3 regions of the Alteromonas sp. ABV4_515 genome follow, and region 3 is predicted to be linked to each of the others. Evidence: predicted binding sites of a transcription regulator. Region 3 holds the regulator's gene; each other region holds the start of a gene.
What was found. The regulator sigma-54, encoded in region 3, starts transcription at its own class of promoters, with help from an activator protein. The targets are predictions, from matches to a motif close to GTTGGCACGNNNNTNGNNT.
Positions count from the first base shown of each region.

Region 1: the regulator sigma-54 is predicted to act here: its motif matches at 5,045-5,063, upstream of ACXAGX_RS16165 (DUF4097 family beta strand repeat-containing protein).
Region 2: the regulator sigma-54 is predicted to act here: its motif matches at 5,342-5,360, upstream of ACXAGX_RS03595 (OpgD/OpgG family glucan biosynthesis protein).

Region 1 covers NZ_JBSWWZ010000006.1:419,342-427,147, reverse strand. The annotation lists gene ACXAGX_RS16185 (hypothetical protein) at 1-350, opposite strand, end outside; gene ACXAGX_RS16180 (DUF445 domain-containing protein) at 664-1,953, shown strand; partial or broken gene ACXAGX_RS16175 (P1 family peptidase) at 2,038-3,093, shown strand; gene ACXAGX_RS16170 (endonuclease/exonuclease/phosphatase family protein) at 3,073-4,293, shown strand; gene ACXAGX_RS16165 (DUF4097 family beta strand repeat-containing protein) at 4,290-4,961, opposite strand; gene ACXAGX_RS16160 (outer membrane protein assembly factor BamE) at 5,168-5,524, opposite strand; gene recN (DNA repair protein RecN) at 5,661-7,343, opposite strand; gene ACXAGX_RS16150 (SOS response-associated peptidase family protein) at 7,524-7,806, opposite strand, start outside.
Region 2 covers NZ_JBSWWZ010000001.1:846,907-854,712, forward strand. The annotation lists gene nudE (ADP compounds hydrolase NudE) at 1-157, shown strand, start outside; gene cysQ (3'(2'),5'-bisphosphate nucleotidase CysQ) at 161-997, shown strand; gene ACXAGX_RS03585 (YceI family protein) at 994-1,563, shown strand; gene mdoH (glucans biosynthesis glucosyltransferase MdoH) at 1,649-3,661, opposite strand; gene ACXAGX_RS03595 (OpgD/OpgG family glucan biosynthesis protein) at 3,636-5,276, opposite strand; gene ACXAGX_RS03600 (outer membrane beta-barrel protein) at 5,725-6,267, shown strand; gene ACXAGX_RS03605 (hypothetical protein) at 6,312-6,719, opposite strand; gene ACXAGX_RS03610 (hypothetical protein) at 6,722-6,934, opposite strand; gene ACXAGX_RS03615 (YheU family protein) at 7,085-7,321, opposite strand; gene ACXAGX_RS03620 (hydrolase) at 7,329-7,806, opposite strand, start outside.
Region 3 covers NZ_JBSWWZ010000007.1:252,253-260,058, reverse strand. The annotation lists gene lptC (LPS export ABC transporter periplasmic protein LptC) at 1-416, shown strand, start outside; gene lptA (lipopolysaccharide transport periplasmic protein LptA) at 385-954, shown strand; gene lptB (LPS export ABC transporter ATP-binding protein) at 954-1,679, shown strand; gene ACXAGX_RS17535 (RNA polymerase factor sigma-54) at 1,770-3,248, shown strand; gene hpf (ribosome hibernation promoting factor) at 3,278-3,565, shown strand; gene ptsN (PTS IIA-like nitrogen regulatory protein PtsN) at 3,574-4,017, shown strand; gene rapZ (RNase adapter RapZ) at 4,063-4,908, shown strand; gene ACXAGX_RS17515 (HPr family phosphocarrier protein) at 4,908-5,180, shown strand; gene ACXAGX_RS17510 (substrate-binding periplasmic protein) at 5,210-5,974, shown strand; gene yiaA (inner membrane protein YiaA) at 5,984-6,436, opposite strand; gene ACXAGX_RS17500 (DUF2145 domain-containing protein) at 6,442-7,239, opposite strand; gene ACXAGX_RS17495 (hypothetical protein) at 7,239-7,577, opposite strand; gene ACXAGX_RS17490 (helix-turn-helix domain-containing protein) at 7,689-7,806, shown strand, end outside.

The DNA of each region.
Region 1 (7,806 bases), on a different contig from region 3:
TTGCTCTGGATCATCGACCGAAACGTTTTATAGAAATTAAGGATAAGTGCTACATCGTGATGTTCATCAGCAGTTAATGCGACTTCGCTTATCAGACTTTTACTATTCCCCGAAATTCCTTTGTGAGAAATGAGTTCGAATTTCGTAGCTGCCGCGTTTTTAAAATCAAACACGATGACATACTCATCATCAGAGTGCTGACTATACGCGCCGGCTTTGGATTCCTTCTGATTAAAATTACATCCATTACACGTCAGTGTTTCCAGTGCGGCAAATGCATTATTTGTCGGTAATGCCATACAGAAAAAGGCGACCAGAAACGTCAATTTCATTTGTATCGAGAAATTCATTTTTATCCTTAAAGCTGAATTGTTTGATTTTAAGGTAGCGTCGGTATTACGGTGAGCAATGGCAGAATTAACTAAATGGCCTGTTTAAGCATCCTCGTTTGTGAAACCAACCCGTTTTAATTCTAAACTGCTAACTCAATGCTTTACCCATCACTTATTTGTAGCAACAGACTAACATATGTTGTTGAACCAGAAAGCCTTCATTGTCATACCAATGTCACGAGGGGCGGGTTGCAACTGGTCTCGCCGGTAAAGTTAAAAATAGCCATAACGGACAGTGTCGTACAATAAACGACATAAAGGAACAGAGCTTTTGGATAACAAACATCTATTATTGAATCGGGCCAAACGCATTGCGCTTCTCTGGCTAATTGGTGCTGCCTGCATTTTTCTACTTGCCACCATCGCAGAGCATCGCCAATGGCTGACGCCCTGGCCAACCTGGGCGGCACTCATCAAGATGGCAGCCGAGGCCGCGCTGGTAGGCGGCCTGGCCGACTGGTTTGCGGTGTCGGCGCTGTTCCGGCCAATTCCTGCGCGCTTTCCTATTCCTCATACCAACATTGTTGCAAACAACAAAGCGGCAGTCGCGAACAATCTGTCGCATTTCGTAAAGGATAAGTTTTTCAACGAAGAAGCCATTACCCGGCTGGTGAACGATGCGAAACCCGCTCAGGGCATGGCACGATGGCTCCGGCAGCCTGATAATGCTTACAGGCTGAGCCGCTTCTTCAGCCGCAGCCTTGCTGGTGTGGTGAACACACTGGATGATAAGCCTATTCAGGACATGCTGGTAAAAGGTGTAAAGCGAGCCGTTGGCAAAATTGATTTTACGCCGATGGCGGCTGGTACGTTGCGGGTGCTCACAAAAGAACAACGTCACCAGGAGGTGCTTGATCAACTGCTGGTAAAAATCGCAGATATTGCCCAGCGGGAAGAAAGCCAGGCGTTTATTGCCGACAAACTTTATAGTTGGTTAAAGCTTGAGTATCGTCGGCTTGAAAAAATATTGCCTACGACCTGGCTGAGTGAACAGGGGGCTGACATCGCATCAAAAGCACTAATCAGTATTCTGGCTGATATTGCTGAAGATCGGGAGCATCCGTTGCGGTTAAGCTTCGATCGTCAGCTAAACGAATTTGCGCAGCGGATGGAATCTGACCCAGCCATGGCTGAAAAGATGGCGAGTATCAAAGCCCGGCTATTAGAAAACGATGCACTGCAAGATTATCTGATTCAGGTGTGGGGAGATGTCAAAGTCTGGTTGATTAAAGACGTTGCTAAGCCAGAGGGCGAATTCGCAAAGCGGGTTTCTCACGCGCTGCAGGAAGTGGGGCGCTCTATTGAAAATGACAGTAAACTGGCTGACGCCGTCAATTTGCATATTTCTGAAGCCGGCCGTGCCATGGCACCGGAACTAGCCGACTTCCTTACTGAGCATATCCGCAAAACGATTTTGGCCTGGGACGACAAGCAGATGGCCGAACAGATTGAGCTGAATATTGGTAAAGATCTGCAGAAAGTGCGTATAAACGGTACACTGGTTGGTGGTTTAATTGGTGCCTGCCTGTTTCTCATTGAGCGGGCTATCAGTCTGTTCTAGCAATACTTTCACCGCGTTTTTTTGTTTTTTGCCTGCAGCCATGTGACACTCATCTTCAGCTCAAATCAAATTAATAAAAACGGCATGAAACTCTTATCTTCCCTGGTCATCTTAACCAGCCTTCTTGTTACTTCCTCCTCGGCCGAACAGGTACGGGCCAGAGATATTGGTCTGAGTCCCGGTGTGCTTAATCCTGGCAAATTGAACAGTATCACAGACGTAACTGGCGTGCGTGTCGGGCAGGTTACCTTGCATAATGGCAAAGATGTTCACACCGGCGTAACGGCAATCATTCCGGCTGTAGGGAATCTTCGGCAGAACAAGGTGCCAGCTGCTGTTCACGTTGGCAACGGTTACGGAAAAATGGCCGGTATTAGCCAGATCCGTGAGTTGGGTGAAATTGAAACGCCTATCGTACTTACCAACACCCTAAGCGTGGCTGAAGGTATCGCGGGGGTAGTGGAATGGACGCTAGCTCAGGCCGGCAATGAAAACGTGGGCTCTGTAAATGCGGTTGTTGGCGAGACCAACGACGGCTTTTTAAATGACATTAGGCGCAGGGTAGTAACAGCCGAGCAGGTTAAACAAGCCATTGAGTCAGCATCTGCAGGTAAGGTTGCAGAGGGTAACGTAGGCGCTGGCAGCGGTACACGTGCTTTTGGTTGGAAGGGCGGAATTGGTACAAGTAGTCGGGTATTGCCCAAGTCTTTGGGCGGTTACACGGTAGGTGTGTTAGTGCAAAGTAACTTTGGCGGCATTTTGCAGATGCAAGGTGTAGAAGTGGGTCAGGCACTGAATCAATTTTATTTACAGGACAAGCTGAACAACGACACCGCGGCCGATGGGTCTATTATGATTGTGGTTGCCACTGATGCGCCACTTGACGACAGAAACCTTAAGCGCCTGGCAAAGCGAGCCATGGCAGGTGTTGCACGTACAGGAGCCAGTTTAACCAACGGTTCTGGTGACTACGTTATTGCATTTTCTACCGCGAAAGAAAACCGTCGCAGTGAAGCAGCCTCTTCTCACATCAATACGGTGTTAGCTAATAATGCGGTTTCACCCTTATTTGAGGCGGTCATTGAGTCTACAGAAGAGGCCATTTACAACAGTTTATTGATGGCAGAAAATGTTGAAGGCTACCATGGTACGGCTAAAGCATTACCCGTTGATCAAGTGAGAAGTTTATTGAATAGCACCGAAAAAACCGCTGCTGAACCCCGTGATCACACGGTGAGGGTTGCCACGTTTAATGTCAGCATGGAGTCGACCAACTATCCTAAATTGGGCATGGAGCCGGGTCTTAATGTACTGAAAACAGTTTTGGCTGATGGCGACAATCAGCAAGTAAAAAACATTGCTGAAATCATACAGCGAACTGCGCCAGATATTCTGCTTTTAAATGAGTTTGATTACATTGCCGACAAACAGGCTGGCGTTAATGCGTTCATTACGCATTATCTGAACGTCAGTCAACATGGGCAAGCTGCAATCGATTATCCCTATGTGTATCTTGCACCGGTCAATACGGGCGAGCCGTCACCCTTTGATCTCGATCGTGATGGTCACGCCAGTGGTAAAGGGGGAGACGCCTGGGGATTTGGATTATATCCTGGTCAATACGGCATGGTCGTTTTGTCGAAATACCCCATCCTGGATGATCAAGTGCGCAGCCTGCAATTGTTTAAATGGAAAGACATGCCGGGCGCGCAACAGCCCGTTATTCCCGAGAGCGGCGAAACCTGGTATAGCGCTGAAGCGTGGGCCTCGCTGCGCTTGAGTTCAAAGTCGCATTGGGATGTGCCAGTAAATGTAGATGGCAAAATAGTGCACGTTTTGGCGATGCATCCCACGCCGCCAACCTTTGATGGACCTGAGGATCGTAACGGCAAGCGTAATCATGATGAAATTCGATTGATGGCGGATTACCTCACACCAGACGGCGGCGAATATATTTATGATGATAACGGCCATGCTGTGTCGTTGGCTCGAAACAGCCGCTTTGTGCTGGTGGGCGATTTTAATGCAGCAGACAAAGGTGAGAAGTGGCGGCCTGGCGTGATAGAACAATTAACAGAACACCCACTGGTCAATAACGATGTAATACCGCTGAGTCAGGGTGGTGATGAAAGCAGTCCGGAGGCATTCAGTAATCGTTTTACCGCTTATTGGGGAGCACGGGCTGATTATGTGTTGCCGTCGCGTTTCGGCTTTTCAGTGCAAGGCAATGGTGTTTTCTGGCCATCAAAAGAAAGCCCGCTATTCCGTCTGGTTAAAGACAGAGAAGCGAGCTCCGATCATCGGTTGGTTTGGCTTGATGTTACGCTGAATAGTGATTAAGAACGATTGCGGCGGATAACTTTACTTTCCAGAGACTTATCCGCCAATTCCAGCTTCACCGCGCGTTCAAGAATAATATTGCCATCAACTGTGGCGTTTTCTTCAATTATCAAAACTGGCCAATTGCGTTCTGGCGTGCTCCATCCGTCTTCCGATCCCTCAAACACGATATCACCGTAAACGCGGGTGGAACCGACAAGCTTAATGGTGCCGTTGAGCGTGGTTAGATCACCTTTCACTTCTGTATCAGGCAGTGCAATATCGCCATTCACGGTTTCAATATTGCCTTCAACCATGCTGCCCGATGATAAGGTGATTGTGCCATTCACCGTTTCCAGTGAGCCAAATGCATTCAAATTCTCTCCAGCTGTAATATCGCCATTTACCGTTGTTGCGCTGTTAACGGCAACGTTATTATCGAGCATTATCGAGCCATTCACTGTACTCACATCGTCAGCAACAGCAAATTCTTTTAGCCGTACATCACCGTTTACCGAAGAAACATCACCCGCATGACGGCCAGGATCGATAGTGACAGAGCCCATAATACTGCTAACGTCTCCACCATCGTGGTAATCGCCATTGCCGCCGACATTAATAACACAACCTGACAGGGCTAATGCGCCAACAAGAGAAACAGCAAGTAAAGAGGATTTCCGGTTTAGCATTTTATTCTTCCATTTTCGAGTTATACACCGTGGCGACCTATTTTGAGGCAACGGTAAAATTATCTTAACGTACAGAACAATAAGAGCAATTACGGGGCCAACTAAAAAACTACTTTGTAATCAATTAGTTGGGAATATATGTGGGAGTGGAGGGAAGAGGGAGTTAGTCCGGAATACTATTTATTAGTGTTCCGGACTAAAAATGCTTATTGATCGAGCGGAGTATTAAAGTCTTCTGACAGTTCGAAGTCACCTTCGGCAGTGGCCAGTTTGTTGTCGTTAAAGCTAAGCACAAGTTGCTTCTGAAAATCTTCGCCGCGCTTTTCCATGCCACGCTTCATATCATAGACATAGTACCAGGTGCTTTTATTAAATGAGTCTTGTACTACGGGATGCCCGAGTACATAAATAACCTGCTCTTTGGTCATGCCTACACGCAGCTTTTGTACATCTCTTTCATCAAGGAAGTTGCCTTGCGGAACATCGATACGATAGATCCAGTTTGAGCAGGCAGTAGAGAAAAATACAGCGGTTAACAAAATAGCGATTTGATACAACTTCATGCGTTAGCGTGTCCAGTTATGCTTTGATTATAGTGACGGACATTATTTTCCTAACAGGATATGCCCAGGTGCAGGCTATCACAAAATAATGTGCGACAGCATGCTACCCAATCACCTATGACCAATCAACCGCTTATTAGTTCGATTCGGCACTTTCCAACAGCTCTTTTGCATTTGCTAAGGCAGAATCTGTCACTTTATCGCCTGCTAGCAATCTTGCCAGCTCATCAATACGGTTTTGACGGGTTAATGGCAACATTTGTGTTTCGGTGGTTATGCCATCGCTGAACTTGGTGACAAATAATTGATTATGGGCTTGCGCAGCAACCTGAGGTAAGTGCGTTACGCACATTACCTGACTAACTTTGCCGAGTTTCCGAAGCAGGCTGCCTACAATTGCCGCCGTCGGCCCGCTGATACCGGTATCAACTTCGTCAAATATCATTGTTGGCGTTGCGTTTTTATCGCTGGTGAGCACTTGTATCGCCAATCCAATTCGCGAAAGCTCACCACCGGAAACCACTTTCTCCAGTTTATCGGCGGGCTGCCCGGCATTGGTTGAAACGCGAATGATTACGTCGTCCAGCCCATGACTTGTGGGCGTTTTGTGCTCATCGTATTCAACGCCTATTTGCATACATGCATGCTGCATATTCATCTGGCGGATTTGACCTTCAATGGCGGTGGCAAGCTTAGCTGCAGCCGTCTGCCGGGAGGCCGATAAGGCTTCACACGCTTTTATATACTGGTTTCTCGCTTCTACGACTTCATGTTGTAGTTCTTCCAACCTACTCTCATCACCTTCCAGTTCAGCAAATTCTGCCGCTAAGTTTTGATGATGTGAAAACAGTTCTTCTGGCATTACTGCATGTTTCCGTGCCAGTTCCATCGCTTTGCTGTATCGAGATTCAACTTGTTGCAGGCGTAAGGGATCTATTTCCAGACCATCACAATAGCCGCGCAATTCTCGAGCGGCTTCCTCCACCTGAATTGAGGCATCGTTGAGCAACGCAATGATGGGGGTAAGTGCGCTGTCATGCTCTTCCAACTCACTGAGTCGATCCAGGCCGTTTTGGATGATAGATAGCGCATTGCCTTCATCGTTCTCATACAGGTTATAAAAACTGGTTTGAGCTTGTTCCAAAAGCGTTTGCCCATTGCTTAAACGCTTATGCTCTGTTTCAAGCTCGATAAACTCGCCTTCTTCAATGGCAAACTCATCCAGTTCTTTAACCTGATAAGCCAATAATTGCTGGCGGTCTGCGCGTTGCTGCGCCTGTGTTTCCAGCGCCTTTAGCTCTGCCTGTTTACTCTTCCAGCTACGGTAGTGTTCCGCAACGCTGTTTAATAAGGCTGGGTGTGCGGCATACTGATCCACAAGTTTTCGCTGATAGTCATCTTTAAGCAGCTGTAAATGCGTATTCTGTCCATGAATAGCAATGAGGTACTGACCAAACTGTTTTAATTGCTGAAGTGAAACTGGTGTACCGTTAATGAACGCTTTAGAGCGGCCTTCACGAGAAATAACGCGACGCACGAAGCAACTGTCGTCTTCGTCATCGACTAACTCTTGCTCGTCAAGCCAGGCGAGTGCGGCTTTGTGGCCACTTAAATTGAAGTGGGCGACAATTTCAGCCTTGGTGGCTTCTTTTCTCACCGCACCGGCATCTGCTCGCTCACCTAAACAAAGGCTGAGCGCATCTATCGCAATAGATTTACCCGCACCAGTTTCACCGGTAACGGCCGTCATTCCCGCTTCAAAGTTTACGGACAATTGTTTTACAACAGCGAAGTTTTTAATCGATAAATTGACCAGCATTTTTTCACCGCAGTATGTTTATACAGTATGTGTAAATATATACAGTATTTTGGCGGTGTAAAGTGAAGTTTTTATTGAGGGTGGGAAAGCGCCAGTGGATAGCTGCTTATCCAATTGATTTACTAGCGAATTTAAATGTCAGCAGCAATATGCTCCTAAGCGATATTCCGTTTATATCGGTTATGGAGCGCTAGCGTGTAACCAGATGTCAGGGCCTTTAGCCTCTGCACTTTTGAAGCTTTTCACTGGAGTGACACAAAGATCATCGTAAAGCCGCGGGTTTGCTAGGAGCGCATTTACCAAAGGGTCGTTTGGTTCGCCGCTTAGCCAGGCATCGATTACCTGGGGATCTGTTGGCAAAAAGCACGGGATGGACTTTTCGTGAAACTGACTAAAACCAGGCTGGGGCGGGCGGGTGATCACTGAACAAACAGCGCAGCCATTGTCAAAAATACGGTAAACG
Region 2 (7,806 bases), on a different contig from region 3:
GTATCCGCAGTCGCTGGAAGGCGACGAACCTGAGCCCCTTGAAGTTGTGGAATGGCCTGTTAGTCAGGCTAATGCACTGCTCGCGCGAAAAGACTTCACCGAAGCTCGTTGTGTCGCTGCCCTGTTTTTAGCTCAGAAGTGGTTAGAGGAGCACTAACGCATGCCAAACGATCCCCGAGAAGCCTTAGTTGAACTGGCGAAGAAAGTCGCTGTAGAAGCCGGCGAAGCCGTGTTAAAAGTTTACGATCAGGGTGATTTCGATGAATACACCAAAGATGATGAATCGCCTGTTACCAGTGCCGATTACCTGGCCAACGACATCATTAACAAACGCCTGATTGAAGCCACACCCGATATTCCCATTCTCTCGGAAGAGAACAAACATGCCAGTTTGGAAGAGCGTAAAACCTGGGATCGTTATTGGTTAATCGACCCCATCGACGGTACTCAGGAATTTATCGCCCGTAGTGGTGATTTTGCCGTAAATATCGCGCTTATCGAGAACAATGAGCCGGTTATTGGTGTCATATTCTGGCCTCCGGGACAATCGTTGTATTACGCCTCTAAAGGCCATGGTGCTTTTAAAGAAGCGCCAGACGAGCACAAACAGATTAACGTGCGCCAGCTAGACGATCCTCACGATAGCGTAGTGATGATCGCCATTAGTCGCCGTCAGTCGAGAGAGAAAGTCTTTTCTCGCATGTCAGCAAAGCGGATTTATCAAACTCTGCCGCTGGGCAGCTGCTCACTAAAGGCCTGCTTTATTGCTGAAGGCAAAGCTGACGTATTCATGCGACTCGGCATTACCGGAGAGTGGGACACAGGCGCATCGCAATGTATCGTGTCTGAAGCTGGCGGTAGTATTCTTGCCGCAAACTTTGAACCACTCACATACAACCAGCGTAACACGCTGGAAAACCCAGATTTCGTAGTACTTGGCGACCAGCGTGTGCCTTGGAACGACATCGTACAATACGACAAAGGAGCGAAGGAATGATGAAGAGAACGTTGCTGGCATTATCAGCGTGCATTGCACTGCCAGCATCTGCGGCATGGACTCTGGACAGTGAAGGTTCCAGCCTGAACTTTCTATCAACCAAGAATGCCCAGGTGACCGAAGTTCACAGCTTCGACAAGCTGGAAGGAAGTTTAAGTGACGCAGGAAAGTTAACAGTTGAAGTACCGCTTAGCAGCGTAAACACCAATATTCCTCTGCGTAATACCCGCATGCAGGAAATGTTGTTTGAAAGTGGTAAGTACCCTTCTGCTACATTCACTGCAACGGTACCGGCTGAATTAATGAAACTCAGCGCGGGTGAAAGCACTACCGGTAAAGTGAAAGGCGAACTGAGCCTTCATGGGGTTACCGCACCGGCGACTTTCAGCGTGCTAGTAAGCAAAGTATCTGATGATGAAATCACCGTGGCAACTACGGCTCCGACCATCGTCAGTGCAGCTGATTTCAAATTAGATGGTGGCGTTAAAGCCTTGCAGGACGTTGCTAAACTTAGCAGCATCACCGCAGCAGTACCTGTTACTTTTGCGGTAACGTTTACAGAATAGTCTGATCCTTTAGTGATAAATAAAAATGGCTCATCAAATGATGAGCCATTTTTTTTATCTGCGACTGAGGCTTTAAATTAAGCGTTTAGGCCGCGTTTCTGTCGTTGGTATTCAATTCACTGGCTGCATTAAGCGCAACCTCATCGGCGCGTTTTGGTAATGGTGGAGCCGACAAATCCTGCACCACCATGCTATGAGGTACATCTTCTGGCAACTCCGGCTGGTCCGGCGCGTAGCCTTCTAGCTCACTCAAATTAAACGTTGCCATATGTTCACGTACTTCAACCAGCACGGGGGCTTCACGTAACTCTTCCTGAATCACAAATACGCCTGCTTTGCGGCAAGTACGGCCAAACCCCGGGCTACTGGTAAGGCGAATGATTGGCGCAGCGAACACCATGCCGGTGAGCACTGGCAGTAACCAAAGGAATAGCGAAGGCGTGTAATAAAAAGTAGCACCGCCCCAAATTAATGCCAGTACCGTCATGGTTGCGGCTTTAGAAATTGCCACTTTCCACGGCACCATGCGGCCTTCCCGAGTCTGCGCTTCCCACTTGACCTGATGACCAATAAGCACACTGATCACAAAATAGCTGTGATAGAACATCATCATAGGCGCAATAAGTATGGCCATGAACAATTCCACAAGGCCACCGAAAATCAGCTTGAAGGCACCCCCAAAATCTTTTCTGCGTTGGATAAGAGCCAGAATAAGTCCCAGGGCTTTCGGCGCGAACAGTAGTGCAATGGTGCCCCACAGCGTAGCAATCATGAGCCCTTCCCGAGCAATCTGCCAATCAGGAAACAATTGGTGATCGGAAGTGAAGTACACTGGGTCCACCAACGCTTTTACCAATGCATCTGCTGTTCCCGCCATCAGCATCATGAACAGCAACAGTGAAGACATATAGGCAAAGGCACCAAAGCCGAAATGGAGGCGATTAGTGGTTTTCAAGCCGTTGGTGCGCAGCAGCCCGAGATGCTGAATATTACCCTGCACCCAACGGCGGTCACGAATCGCGTAATCCACCATATTGCCTGGCACCTCTTCGTAGGAGCCGTCGGTGTCTGTGATGAGATAGCACTCCCAACCCGCACGCCGTAGCAACGCAGCTTCCACAAAGTCATGGCTTAGAATATCGCCACCAAATGGCGCACGGCCTTCCAGTGTGGGCAATCCGCAATGCTGCATAAACGGCTTCACTCTGATAATGGCATTATGGCCCCAGTAATTGGCACTGTCGGTCTGCCAGAACGAAAGACCCGTGGCCAGCATAGGACTATAAAGATGAGCAGCAAACTGCACGAAGCGACCAAAAAATGTATCCTGACGCACCGGCATCGGAATGGTTTGGATAAGCGCAGCTTCGGGATTCGCCTCAATGCGGCGTGTCATATCCAGCACCCGGTGTGCGGACATGACGCTGTCGGCATCAAGCACCAGCATAGACTCATACTGCCCACCCCAGCGTACGCAGAAATCGTGAATATTACCGACCTTGCGACCCCAATTGTCTTCACGGCGACGATAAAAAACTTTATCGCCATGTTCACCAAGGCGACCCACTAAACGCTTCCAGGCTCTAAGTTCAGCTTCTGCTTTTGCTTCATCCTGCGTATCGCTAAGCATGTAGAAATCGTAGTTATCAGCGTATTCGGTGTTAAGGATCGCGTTCACGCAAGCTTCAAAACCTACGATGATGCGGTCGGTATCTTCGTTATAAACCGGCATTACAATGGCGTGACGTTGAGTAATCGGCGTGTTCACATCGGCGGTAGGAAGCTCGCGGCGCAATGATATGGGGTCGATGTGGAATAGCTTTAGTAAGAAACCAATTACCGATGTCCAGAATGACCAGGTGAGCCATAAAAACAACACCATTGCCAAACCTAATTGCACCATTTCAAGTTCAGTGAATCGATTAGGGCGGAAAATCTCGAACATGCTATAGCCGGTTAGGGCCGTAGAAACGATAGTCAGGAATCCCATTAACAGAAGTCGCCAGCGGCGACCTCGAACATTTAATTTACTTGCTTCGGCGACATCCTTTTCGGCTACCGCGTTATCAGCCTTACTGTTGGATTGGCTCATACACATAGCTCCATATTTCACTCATTTGTGTTTCGTTGTGATTCAGAAACATCCGCATATCCACTACGGCTTCTCCTTCAGGGATCACCAGGAACGTCACACGAAGGCTTTTGCCACCGTCCACTTCATAAACACGGGCCTGATCAACGCTGGCATTGGTGGCATCGAGTATTAGGTTTACGTCGTCAGGTTTGAGGTTCATGCCTTTTGGCACTTCGAAGTCCACAACAAAGCGGCGAACATTACGCTCTTCAGTGGTCTCGAATCCAGGTAAGGTACTGATCCCCTGACGGGTTCTTTCTACGGTTGCAACGCCGTAACGCATTGGCTTTTTCTCAACCGTTTTTAGTTCATATTCGAAATAACGACTTTGGCCAGCCAGGAAAGGTTCAACGGGCACCCAGTAAGCCACAATGTTATCGTGCACTTCAGAATCGGTAGGAATTTCAACAATTTCCAGCTTCCCCTCATTGAAACCTGCTTTCGGTGTTACCCACAGACTCGGACGAAGGTGATAATTGGCTTCAGCATCCAGATAGTTAGAGAAGTCGGTATCTCGCTGCAACATACCAAAGCCTTTGGGAGAAATGTCACTCAGGGACGTGATCTGCAATTTGGTTGGGTTGGTAAGCGGACGCCAAATCAATTCGCCCTTACTGTTTAGCATTTGTACGCCGTCACTGTCGTGGACTTCCGGGCGATAATCATCGCGACGGACTTGTGAGTTTTCACCATACAAAAACATGCTGGTAAAGGGAGCGATACCGAGCTTATCAACGTCTTCACGAGCGAAGATCCAGCTTTTCACCTTCATGGTGGTGTCGGTACCCGGCATAATTTCAAAGCTATACGCACCGGCAACAGAAGGGCTTTCTAAACGGGCATAAATCTTTATTGGCTGACCTTCCTGAGGCTCTATCAACCAAAATTTAGTGAAGTGGGGAAACTCTTCGCCTTCAGGCATGGCCGTATCAATTGCCAGGCCACGTGCAGAAATACCGTAAACCTGATTTTTACCTACCAGGCGAAAATAGGAGGCACCCAGAAACACTGCAAATTCATCTTTGTATTTCTGATTTTTTATTGGGTAATGAAGACGAAATCCGGCATAACCGGATTTTTCATCAGTAAGGCCAGCCAGAGGTTCGGCATTTTTTTCGTAGATAAAACTCTCGCTTTCGAACGGTACCAGGTTCTCACTGTTGTCCGACGCGATGGTCACCACACTGACAGGCTGCTGATACAGAAAGCCAGGGTGGAAGAACTGTACTTCGTAGTCGTTTTCACCTGCCCACAATGCCTTTTCTGAGTTAAAGCGAATTTGACGATAGGTTTCATAGTCGATGTTTTTAAGTTCATCTGCCAGACCATGGTCATTGACCACATAATCGCGACCGGCATTTTTCTGTGCAGCATCGATAACGCGATTCAATATAGGTTTGCCCGCAGGAAGATTCTTATCTGATACTTCGTCTGCCAGACTAAGCGTGCTAAAGCCCACACAAATGCAGTAAATAAAAGCGCGCATGACGGCTGGGCTGATAGAAAAGAAAGAGCAAAAAGATGCCAGTGAAGGTGTCGTAATTTCCGTGTTATTGGCTAACTGTAATTGCGGCAGCATGATTTACTGACTCCGATAAATTATGATAACTGTGCGTTACGATTTGTTTTTTGTTGCACAGGGTTTTGCAAGAGGTGTTCCAGCTTAAAAATGCGCTTAAATTTACAATTTCACTATTTAAAACAGTCTCTTATTTTTTTACATCAGATCAGAGAGCAAATATCAAACAGCAACAATTACAAGGCAGTGAGTAAATCAGGGAGAACTGTCTGTACCCACCGACACTTTTTTGTATAACGCGTGTCCAGTCATGTTTTTTTTGTATACAGGCACAACTTCTCAGTGTTTGTTTTACGATGAGACGATAAGAAATTTAGCTATTTAAAATCAGCACTTTATACACAGGAATAGTAAGAAGATCCTTTTACCAATATACGAAATGGCAAGATGATTGCTCTTCAGTCGCAGTTAAATGATTTTCTTCCAAGCATAGATAAGGAGTCTCTTTATGCGTTTTACCAAATCATTACTGACTGTTGTTGCTCTTTCTGGCCTTTCTTCAGCGGCAATGGCAGCATCACCGAACTGGCGCTTTGTCGAAGGTGGCTATACCAACGCAGATGTGGGTGCTGGCGATTTTGACGGCGTAGATGTGGGCGGGGCTTACCTGCTCGAAAACAACATTTACGTTACCGGTGAGCACAAAATGTTAGACGACAATGGCACCGACCTGGATATGACAACGGTGGGTCTGGGTTACCGCATGCCACTGGATTCATCTACCGATGCCTATTTCGGCGCGAACTTCGAGCGAGTAGATCTGGAAAACTATGATGAGAATGGCTACAGCGTACACGCTGGTTTGCGTTCCATGGTTACCGAGCAAGTAGAGTTATTGGGCCAAATTGGCTACTACGATGTGGATACCGGAGATGTAACAGTAAAAGTAGGCGCGAACTATTACTTCACACCACGCTGGGCTGTGGGCGCCAGCTTCGAGAAGATTGACGATCTTGATATCACGCAGCTAAACGCGCGCTACACTTTCTAAAATCCCTGCAATTTTGAAGTAGACCCGATAGGTCAAAGCCTGGCTCAGATGCCCAACCCATCTGGCTGGGCTTTTTTCATTCTTCGCATGAATATCAATACACTATAAATAAATAAGCCCGCTCCGATAGTGGCTGAAATATCCAAGTAATCGAAGGTTCGTTCACTGATATAAATTTGTAGAAGTTCGTAACCTAAAAGCCCTAACGTAGAGGCTAGGATTGTTTTCCCATACTCCCTAGAAAAGAGAAATGCATTGAGGTTCGTAACAACAATCACGGCAAGAAAGCTTGGCGCGCAATCCAGCAATAAAGATGAAAACTGCGCCCGCAAGCCTGCAATTTTACCGCAAACCTGATAAGCGAAAAAAGCGAGAATAAGAAATAGAAATTTCGATGAAATGTTGCTTATAAACGAGGGCCAAAGCCCTCGTAACCAATAACAAAGCTCCATCGCTACTCAGTGATCTCTCGAATGAAACGCTCGAGCTTTCGCTTCCAATAATCAATAGATGTGCTAGCAGCCTCTTTACTATTCTCAAGATATTTATCGATACCTTCTTTGCCACCGGCCGCGTCGTAAATATAAGCACCGATCAGCCCCAGGCCGATAGCCTGAATAGTTCCGCCAGACACACGATTTACATCTTCATTTTGAAGTAATTCCATATTAGTTCTCTTAACTTTCCTTAGTCTAAAATCCTAAGCATATAATCTACACGCTTTAGGTCCGTTCATCGCACATCTATACGAGAATAGAAAAGATAACTAACAGCAGAGCCAAAGAAAACTGTACTGGTGTTCGGATGTTTCCAAGTCTTAAAGCGATTCCTCTTCACCAGCCTGGTATTCATCTTTGGGGCGAATATTTACCGAGTCATGCAGTTCTGAGTACACCAATACCGCTTCACCGCTTTTCAGGGAGTGTAAAACCTGATCAACTTTTTCATCAAAGGAGGCTTCTACTTCGCCGTAGTCGGTGCCTTCGCGCAGTACGAAAGATTCAACAATATTGCGGAGCGTGTCTGGGGCTAGCTCGGTGATGGGAATAATCATTCTTACCTCAATGTGTTGGCAGATATTGGCTGAACCACTCGGCTGCCCGTTGTTGTAACCACACTGTGGGCTTTAACAGACCACCTTGCATAAATCCCACGTGACCACCAAAGTCACTGAGTTCAAGGGTTACGGCTCGTGCCAAATCGCTGGCATCCGGCACCACTGACGGACTCATAAACGGGTCATCCAGGCTATGAAGAATAAGGGTTGGGCACTGAATCGCACCAAGAAACGGCAATGCGCTACATTTTTCATAGTAGTCAGTCGCATCAGCAAAACCATGCAGGGGTGCTGTGACTTTTTCGTCGAACTCCTGGAACGAAGATAACTGGGATGCCTGCTCAACCGATACGTTTATCAGGCCCCGGTAGTCCATACGCTGCATTTTCTTAATCAGCGTGGACTTCATACTTTTTAGCAAATAATTTTGATAAACACGGGAGAAGCCGGTGGCAATACTTTGGCTGCAATCGGCCAGTTTC
Region 3 (7,806 bases):
CCACCTTGTACAACGATGAAGGTAAGGTGAATCACGAAGTGTACGCCGCTTCAATGGAACATTACGACCAGCTTGGCTTTGTGTTATTCAGTCAACCCAAATACACTGTCTATGCTGCGGAAAATGAAGCTCCCTGGCAGGTAACCGCAGATAAAGGCACATTATATAATGACGATCTCATTCAGTTAGAAGATAATGTGCTGATTAAGAGTCTGAATCCTGACGAGTTCGTTCAGACCATTACAACTGATTTCATTAAGGTTAATCTGGATGATAAAACGATGACATCCGATCAACCTGTTGATATCCGCGGTGTTCAGACCATCATCAAAAGCAATGGTTTTAATGCAAACCTGCGTACCCAACAATATGAGTTGATAGATCATGTTCAAACGATTTATTCCCCTGGCAGCTAGCCTGATAACAACGATCTCTGTTGCTGTAATGCCCACAGTAGCCTTGGCCGACAACACAGATTTCGACAAGCCAATTAAAGTTGATGCGAAGTCGCAGTTCATTGACGGCAAGAAGAAAACATCTACCTTTAAAGAAGACGTGAAGATTACCCAGGGTTCGTTGGTGATCACCGCCGATGAAGTTCAGGTTATTGCCAGCGATGGTGACGGCAAAGAAGTGTTTGTGGCCTATGGCGAACCGGCCAGCTATTCACAAACCATGGACGATGGTGCACAGGTAAAAGCCAGCGCCAATGAAATTCGTTACGAAGTTGCCAAAAAGCTCATTTCCCTGCAAGGTCAGGCACAAATTCAGCAAGATAGCAGCATGGTTCAAGGCGATAGCATTCGTTATGACATGGGCAAAGAGCAGCTTCTTGCCACGGGCGGTGACAGCTCAAGCAGTGGTCGTGTTACCACGGTATTTCAGCCAGAAACTGTAAAAGGGCTGTCTGAAGACGAAAAGAAAAGCGATGACAACGAAGGTGACAATCAGTAATGGCCACCTTAACCGCGAGCCATTTGGCTAAGTCGTACAAATCTCGTCAGGTTGTGCGCGATGTAAGCCTTTCTGTGTCTACCGGCCAAATTGTGGGTTTGTTGGGCCCTAATGGTGCTGGAAAAACCACCACGTTCTACATGATTGTGGGGTTGGTGCCGCTGGATAAAGGCAAAATTAATATCGACGACAATGAGCTAACGCATGAACCGATGCACGAGCGTGCACGTCGCGGCATTGGCTATCTGCCGCAGGAAGCATCGATATTCAGAAAGCTCACGGTACATGAAAATATCATGGCTATTTTGCAAACCCGTAAGGATCTAAAAAGCCATCAGCGTGAAGAAGAAGCCGACGCGCTACTTGATGAATTTAATATTAACCATATACGTAATAGTACAGGTATGAGTTTGTCGGGTGGTGAACGCCGCCGGGTTGAGATTGCCAGAGCCTTAGCAGCTAATCCGCAATTTATTTTGCTTGATGAACCCTTTGCCGGAGTTGATCCAATTTCGGTTAATGATATAAAGAAGATCATTCAACATTTAAGAGACAGAGGTATAGGCATCCTGATTACCGATCACAACGTAAGGGAAACCCTTGATGTTTGTGAAGAAGCCTATATCGTCAGTCATGGAGAACTGATTGCTCAGGGCACCGCAGAACAGGTATTAAGTAATCAAAAAGTTCGAGATGTATACCTAGGTGAGCAATTCAGGCTATAGTTAAGTTATCGGGCATAACAAACCGCAATTTAAGAATAATAAATCGCCGCTTTAGCCAGATACTTTTTTCAGAGTTAATATAAGACGTAGATGAAACCATCTTTACAGCTAAAATTTAGTCAACAACTGACAATGACGCCGCAACTTCAGCAGGCGATCAAACTATTGCAATTGTCGACGCTGGATTTACAACAGGAAATTCAGGAAGCACTGGATTCTAATCCGCTACTGGAAGTGGACGACAGTTCAGACAACGATGTTGTTGAGAAGAATAATCTCGATAACGACGACAGCATGCCTGAATCTGCGTCAGCCTCGGAAAGCATGGACACCGGCGAAGCGCTGGAAAAAAATGACCTGCCCGATGAACTCCCTCTCGACAGCACCTGGGACGAATACATTTCTGCGTCTTCTGCGCCTGCCCCCGGCCCTGCCGGCGGTGATGACGAGCAAATCTTCCAAGGTGAAACCACCGAAAATATTCAAGACCATCTGCTTTGGCAGATGCGCTTAACGCCGTTCTCAGACATCGATCGCGCTATCGCGCTGGCCATCATCGACTCGATTGATGAATCGGGTTACCTCACTGTTACCGTGGAAGACATTCTGCAAAGCGTGAACAGTGAAGACATGGAAGAACCGGTAGAAGAAGATGAAGTGGAATGCGTACTCAAGCGCATCCAGTTGTTCGACCCAATCGGTTCTGGCTCGCGTACACCACAAGAGTGTTTACTGGTGCAATTAACGCAATACGCCCCCGATACCCCTTGGCTGGAAGAAGCCAGATTGCTGTTAAGAGAACACGCCGATTTACTTGGCAGCAAAGATTACCGAACGCTGATGCGAAAAACGCGCCTGAAAGAAGACCAGCTTCGTGAAGCTATGCGTCTACTGCAAACGCTGAATCCGCGTCCGGGTAGTGCACTTATCACTAAGGAACCAGAATACGTTATTCCAGACGTTTCTGTGGCGAAGAAAAACGGCCGTTGGGTAGTAGAACTCAATCCAGACAGCCTGCCGAAGTTAAGTGTTAACCAACAATACGCCGCTATGAGCCGTAAGGCCCGCAACAGCAGCGATTCACAATTTATTCGCTCTCATATGCAGGAAGCGAAATGGTTTATCAAGAGCCTTGAAAGCCGTAATGACACCCTGCTTAAAGTAGCGAATTGCATTGTTCAGCAACAAATGGGCTTTTTTGAGCATGGCCCTGAAATGATGAAACCAATGGTGCTGAACGATGTCGCAGAAATGGTAGATATGCATGAATCAACCATTTCCCGGGTTACCACCCAGAAGTACATGCATACGCCTCGAGGCATTTTTGAGTTGAAGTACTTCTTCTCAAGCCACGTGGCCACAGAATCCGGTGGTGAGTGTTCATCCACAGCGATTCGCGCACTGATTAAAAAGCTGGTTGCTGCTGAAAAGCCAAGCAAACCGCTGAGCGACAGCAAGATTGCTTCGTTGTTGGCCGATCAAGGCATCATGGTTGCCCGGCGAACAATAGCAAAGTACCGGGAGTCCCTATCGATCCCGCCGTCTAACCAACGCAAAAGCCTCATTTAATGGGCTGCTCAAAATAAGGAAGACGAAATATGCAAATAAACCTTACTGGTCATCATGTTGAGATCACAGATTCTTTGCGTACCTATGTCGATACGAAATTCAGTAAACTAGAACGTCACTTCGACCACATATCGAATGTGCACGTAATTTTGAATGTCGAAAAACTTAATCAGAAAGCAGAAGCAACGGTTTTCCTCAGTGGCGCAGAGGTCTTTGCCTCTTCCGAAAATCAAGACATGTACGCAGCTATCGACAGTATGGTAGATAAGCTCGACCGGCAGGTTCTGAAACACAAGGAAAAGCTTAAAAAGCATTAATTGAATTCATGGATATACAAGCCATAGTTAGCCTGGATCGCACTGAATGTGCGGTCCAGTGCAATAGTAAAAAGCGCATCCTCGAAATCATCAGTGGGATTGCCGCTAAAAACAACGCAGATATCGATGAAGCCACGGTGTTAAGTGCCTTGATGGCACGTGAACGCATGGGCAGCACAGGGATTGGTAATGGTATAGCGCTTCCTCATGGTCGCCTTGCCGGTCTCGAAAAAGTGATTGCCATTGTCGTAACCACTACGCCAGCCATTAATTTCGATGCCATAGACAATAAACCCGTCGATATTTTCTTCACCCTTCTGGTACCGCAGGAACAAACTGACGGTCACCTGCAAACGCTCGCCATGGTTGCTGGCAAGCTTAGCGATAAAGAGACAATAAAAAGTATCCGAAAAGCTGATACAAGTGATGATATTATTCGCGCATTACAGTAAGTTATTGTAAACGCCTGCGTTAACACGGTATTTCAGGAGAAAAACGTGAAGCTCATTATCATCAGTGGTCGTTCCGGTTCAGGGAAATCCGTCGCATTACGGGCGCTGGAAGACCTCGGTTACTATTGCGTAGATAACATCCCGGTTAATCTACTCCCTGCACTCACCCATACCGTCGCCGACGAGTACGAGCAGGTTGCAGTGAGCATTGATGTTCGTAACCTGCCTAAAGATCCTGCCGAACTGGTAGAAATTCTCGACTACTTGCCAGAATCCTGGACCGTGACCATTGTGTATATCGATGCGGGCGATGACATGCTGCTGAAACGCTTCAGTGAAACCCGTCGTTTGCACCCGTTGGCACGTTTGAATAAATCGTTGTCGGATGCCATTCAAACAGAAAAAGAGCTGCTGGCTCCCATTGCTGAGCGTGCCGATTTAAATATTGATACCGACTCACTCAGTATTCACCAGCTCGCAGAACTCATCCGTGAGCGTATTCTTGGAAAAAAAAGCTCCCGACTCGTACTGGTGTTCGAATCGTTTGGCTTTAAACACGGTATTCCAAAAGATGCTGATTACGTGTTTGATGCCCGCTTCCTTCCCAATCCACACTGGGAGCCAGACTTAAAACATCTTACTGGCCTTGATGCGCCTGTGCAGGTATTCTTAAGCTCTCAGCCCATCGTGACGAAGTTTATCTGGCAAATCCAGAACCTAATCACTACCTGGTTGCCTCACCTCGAGCGCAATAATCGCAGTTATGTTACCGTTGCCATTGGCTGTACCGGTGGTCAGCATCGTTCTGTTTACGTAGCAGAATCGCTGGCAAAGAATTTCCGTGAAAACCACCCTGATGTACAAATCAGGCACCGTGAGCAAAGTAAGTAATGCGTGTAGAGAAATCACTGACAATTGTAAACAAACTCGGTTTGCATGCCCGAGCGGCAACCCAATTGGTTCAGTTGGCCAATCAGTTTGATGCTGAAGTCACCTTGCACAAAGGTGACAAACAGGCCAATGCCAATAGCGTGTTGGGATTAATGATGATGGAAAGCCACCAGGGCGAACAGGTAGTCGTGGTGTCTGAAGGGCCTGATGCGGAAGCAGCAATGGATGCTGTAGAAGCGCTAATTGCCGGTAGGTTTAACGAAGACGAGTGATCGCACACTCACAACAAATGGAATTGAACGTGTCTGTTAGAAGTGTTACCCAGCTGCTGTTCAGCATGCTGGCCATATTAGTTTGTACTCCCCAAATCAATGCCGCTGAAGACTATGCCCCTACTCTGGGGATTAGTGCGGCACATTGGCCGCCTTATATTTACCACCAGAATGATGTGCTTACCGGCGAAGATTACGAACTGTTAAAACAGATACTCGCCCACATGCACTACGACTTACAAAGCTATCCGCTCCCTGAAAGACGGGTTGGTGAACAAATTGCCCGGGGTGGCATTGATATCGTAGTCGGCGCCGCGCGTAACGAAGACAGACAACGTAATAACCTGTTCTCGATACCGTATCGCGCTGAGTTTATCGGCTTCGCGTATATTCCCGAGCGCGCAGGCGAGTTTGCGGGAAAAACACTGTTTCAACTGTTAAGCGAAGGGCGCACGCTGGCACTCAATACCAGCGGCTGGTATGGCAGTGAGTTTGAAGAGAAAATCGCTTCACGCTTTCCCAATCAGCTTATCCATTTGGAAAATGTAAAGCGAAGACTGGCTTTTCTTAAGCGTGAACGTGTGGATTTGATTCTGGATGACACGGCAGTATTACAGTTTACCGCCGACTCAAATGATATTGCATTAACGCTAGGTAACGAGATTATCCAAAAGCAAAACGTGCATTTCATGTTCAGTAAATACAGCGTGTCACCCGAGTTTGTCAGCCAGTTCAATGAGATGCTGCAGAGTTACCTTAAAGAACGGCCCGGTCTTGCTGCCGTAACACCTTGAACTCGGTGTTTAAAGTGATTCGGGTACGGAAGGTTCAGTTGTAAGGAGAGCTTTGGATTCTGTCAGTTGGTCATCTGCTTGCTGATTATCACGAACATTCTTTTGTACAGTGATTGCGGCAAACAAACTTAGCACAAATGCCATGCCGTAGAACCCTTTCTCACTTAGCAGTAAGTTAGCATTTACCAACCCTATAACTAAAAAAGCTATTGCGCTGGCCAGTCCTGCCCAGCAAATTATCAGATAAATCCGGGTAGTCTGGATCCCTTCCATTTTATCCCTTACTGTTTTCTGTACCGACACTGCCGAAAACAGTCCGAACAGGAATACGGCGAAGTAGTACCCTTTTTCATTCAGTAGCATGTCTGCATTGAGCAGGCCAATGATATAAGCGGCAACACCGGTGATCAAAGCAACCACAGAGGCCAAGTAAAATGCTTTTGAAGGTTTTTGTACTGACATAGTCATTACTCCTGAATAGTGTTGTTGGCGTAAAGAATCGTCTGATCCTGCACCAGCTGGTTTTGCTGAAGATAACGATTAATTGTGGTGAAGGTTGCCGTTTCCACATCGCCATCGTGATCGCTCAGCGACACGCCGCTGCTGAAAATGCTGCCAAGACGAAGTTTGGCTTTACTGACTTTCACTGGCTGCGCCTCATACCAGGCGCGAGTGTTCACTTTAAGACGAGCCATATCCGTGGTGCCGTAAATCGCCGCATTGACGATGTCCAGCGTGTACTCGGTACAGTTCTGTCGACCTTCAGTAAACGGGTTCGCCACTACCGAGTAGCGTGGTTCGTGCAGTTTTTTGTCATCGCCGCTGGCGAACACTTCAAGCAGCTTTTCCTGCATGGCTAGTGTAGGAATCACGATACCCGCTTTCAGCTCACTGGCTCCCCAGAAGAAATCCACTGGATAATCGGTTTTCAGCATACTGGTACCGGGTTTATCCGCCAGTTGATACAGATTGTGGATAGCATAGCCCTTCTCCACGCTTCCATCGTCCATGGTAATGTCGGAATAGACGGCGATGGCGGTGTGCGTAAACGCGATCCCCTGCGGCAGTGAGTCAGGATTCCGCCCCACCCGTGCAATAATGGCGACGTAAGCGCCGTGATCAGCCAGGTATTGCTCGGTTTGTTTCGCGAAATGAACTATGTCTTCTGCCGCAAACTTTCGTGGCGATTCTTCCTGGCTGCCGGCAAACACCGGCTGCGTGAAAGCGAAAGCCGCTAAAGCGGCGAGAGTAATAAGGCGCTTCATTAGTCTTCCACCTTATTAATGACAGTCTGGTTCACAACAACAGCGGGGGCAGGGTCAGCGGTAATCACTTTGTGAGTAATTTCCAGTTTAACGGGTTTAGCTTCCATTGAGCGGTGTGCGCTTTGTGCTGATTCGTGAACTGAAACTACCGCACCGACACTCAACACCACGGGTGCCACAGCAACTGCACTGGCAACAGAAGCGACAGTACCAGCACTACCGGCACTCGCCAGCACACTGTGTTTACTGGCTTGCCCACTATGATCTACAGAATCATCTGCCATCACGTTAGTGCTAAAGGCGATAAAGATTACTGCAGCAATCAATCCATGTTTCATGTTGTCTCTCCGGTTAGTTGATGAATCTACACTAGCCGTAAGATGTAGATTAATAAACCACAACAATTGATGTAGACTATTTTGACACCACAAGTATCGAATTCTAATACCATGCAGCAAATTAAGCAGATAGTGAGCACCCTTAAACGGTGCTTGAAAGAACGCGGAATGACCTATCGAACCTTGGCCGACAAACTGACTTTGAGTGAAGCCAGCGTTAAACGGTGTT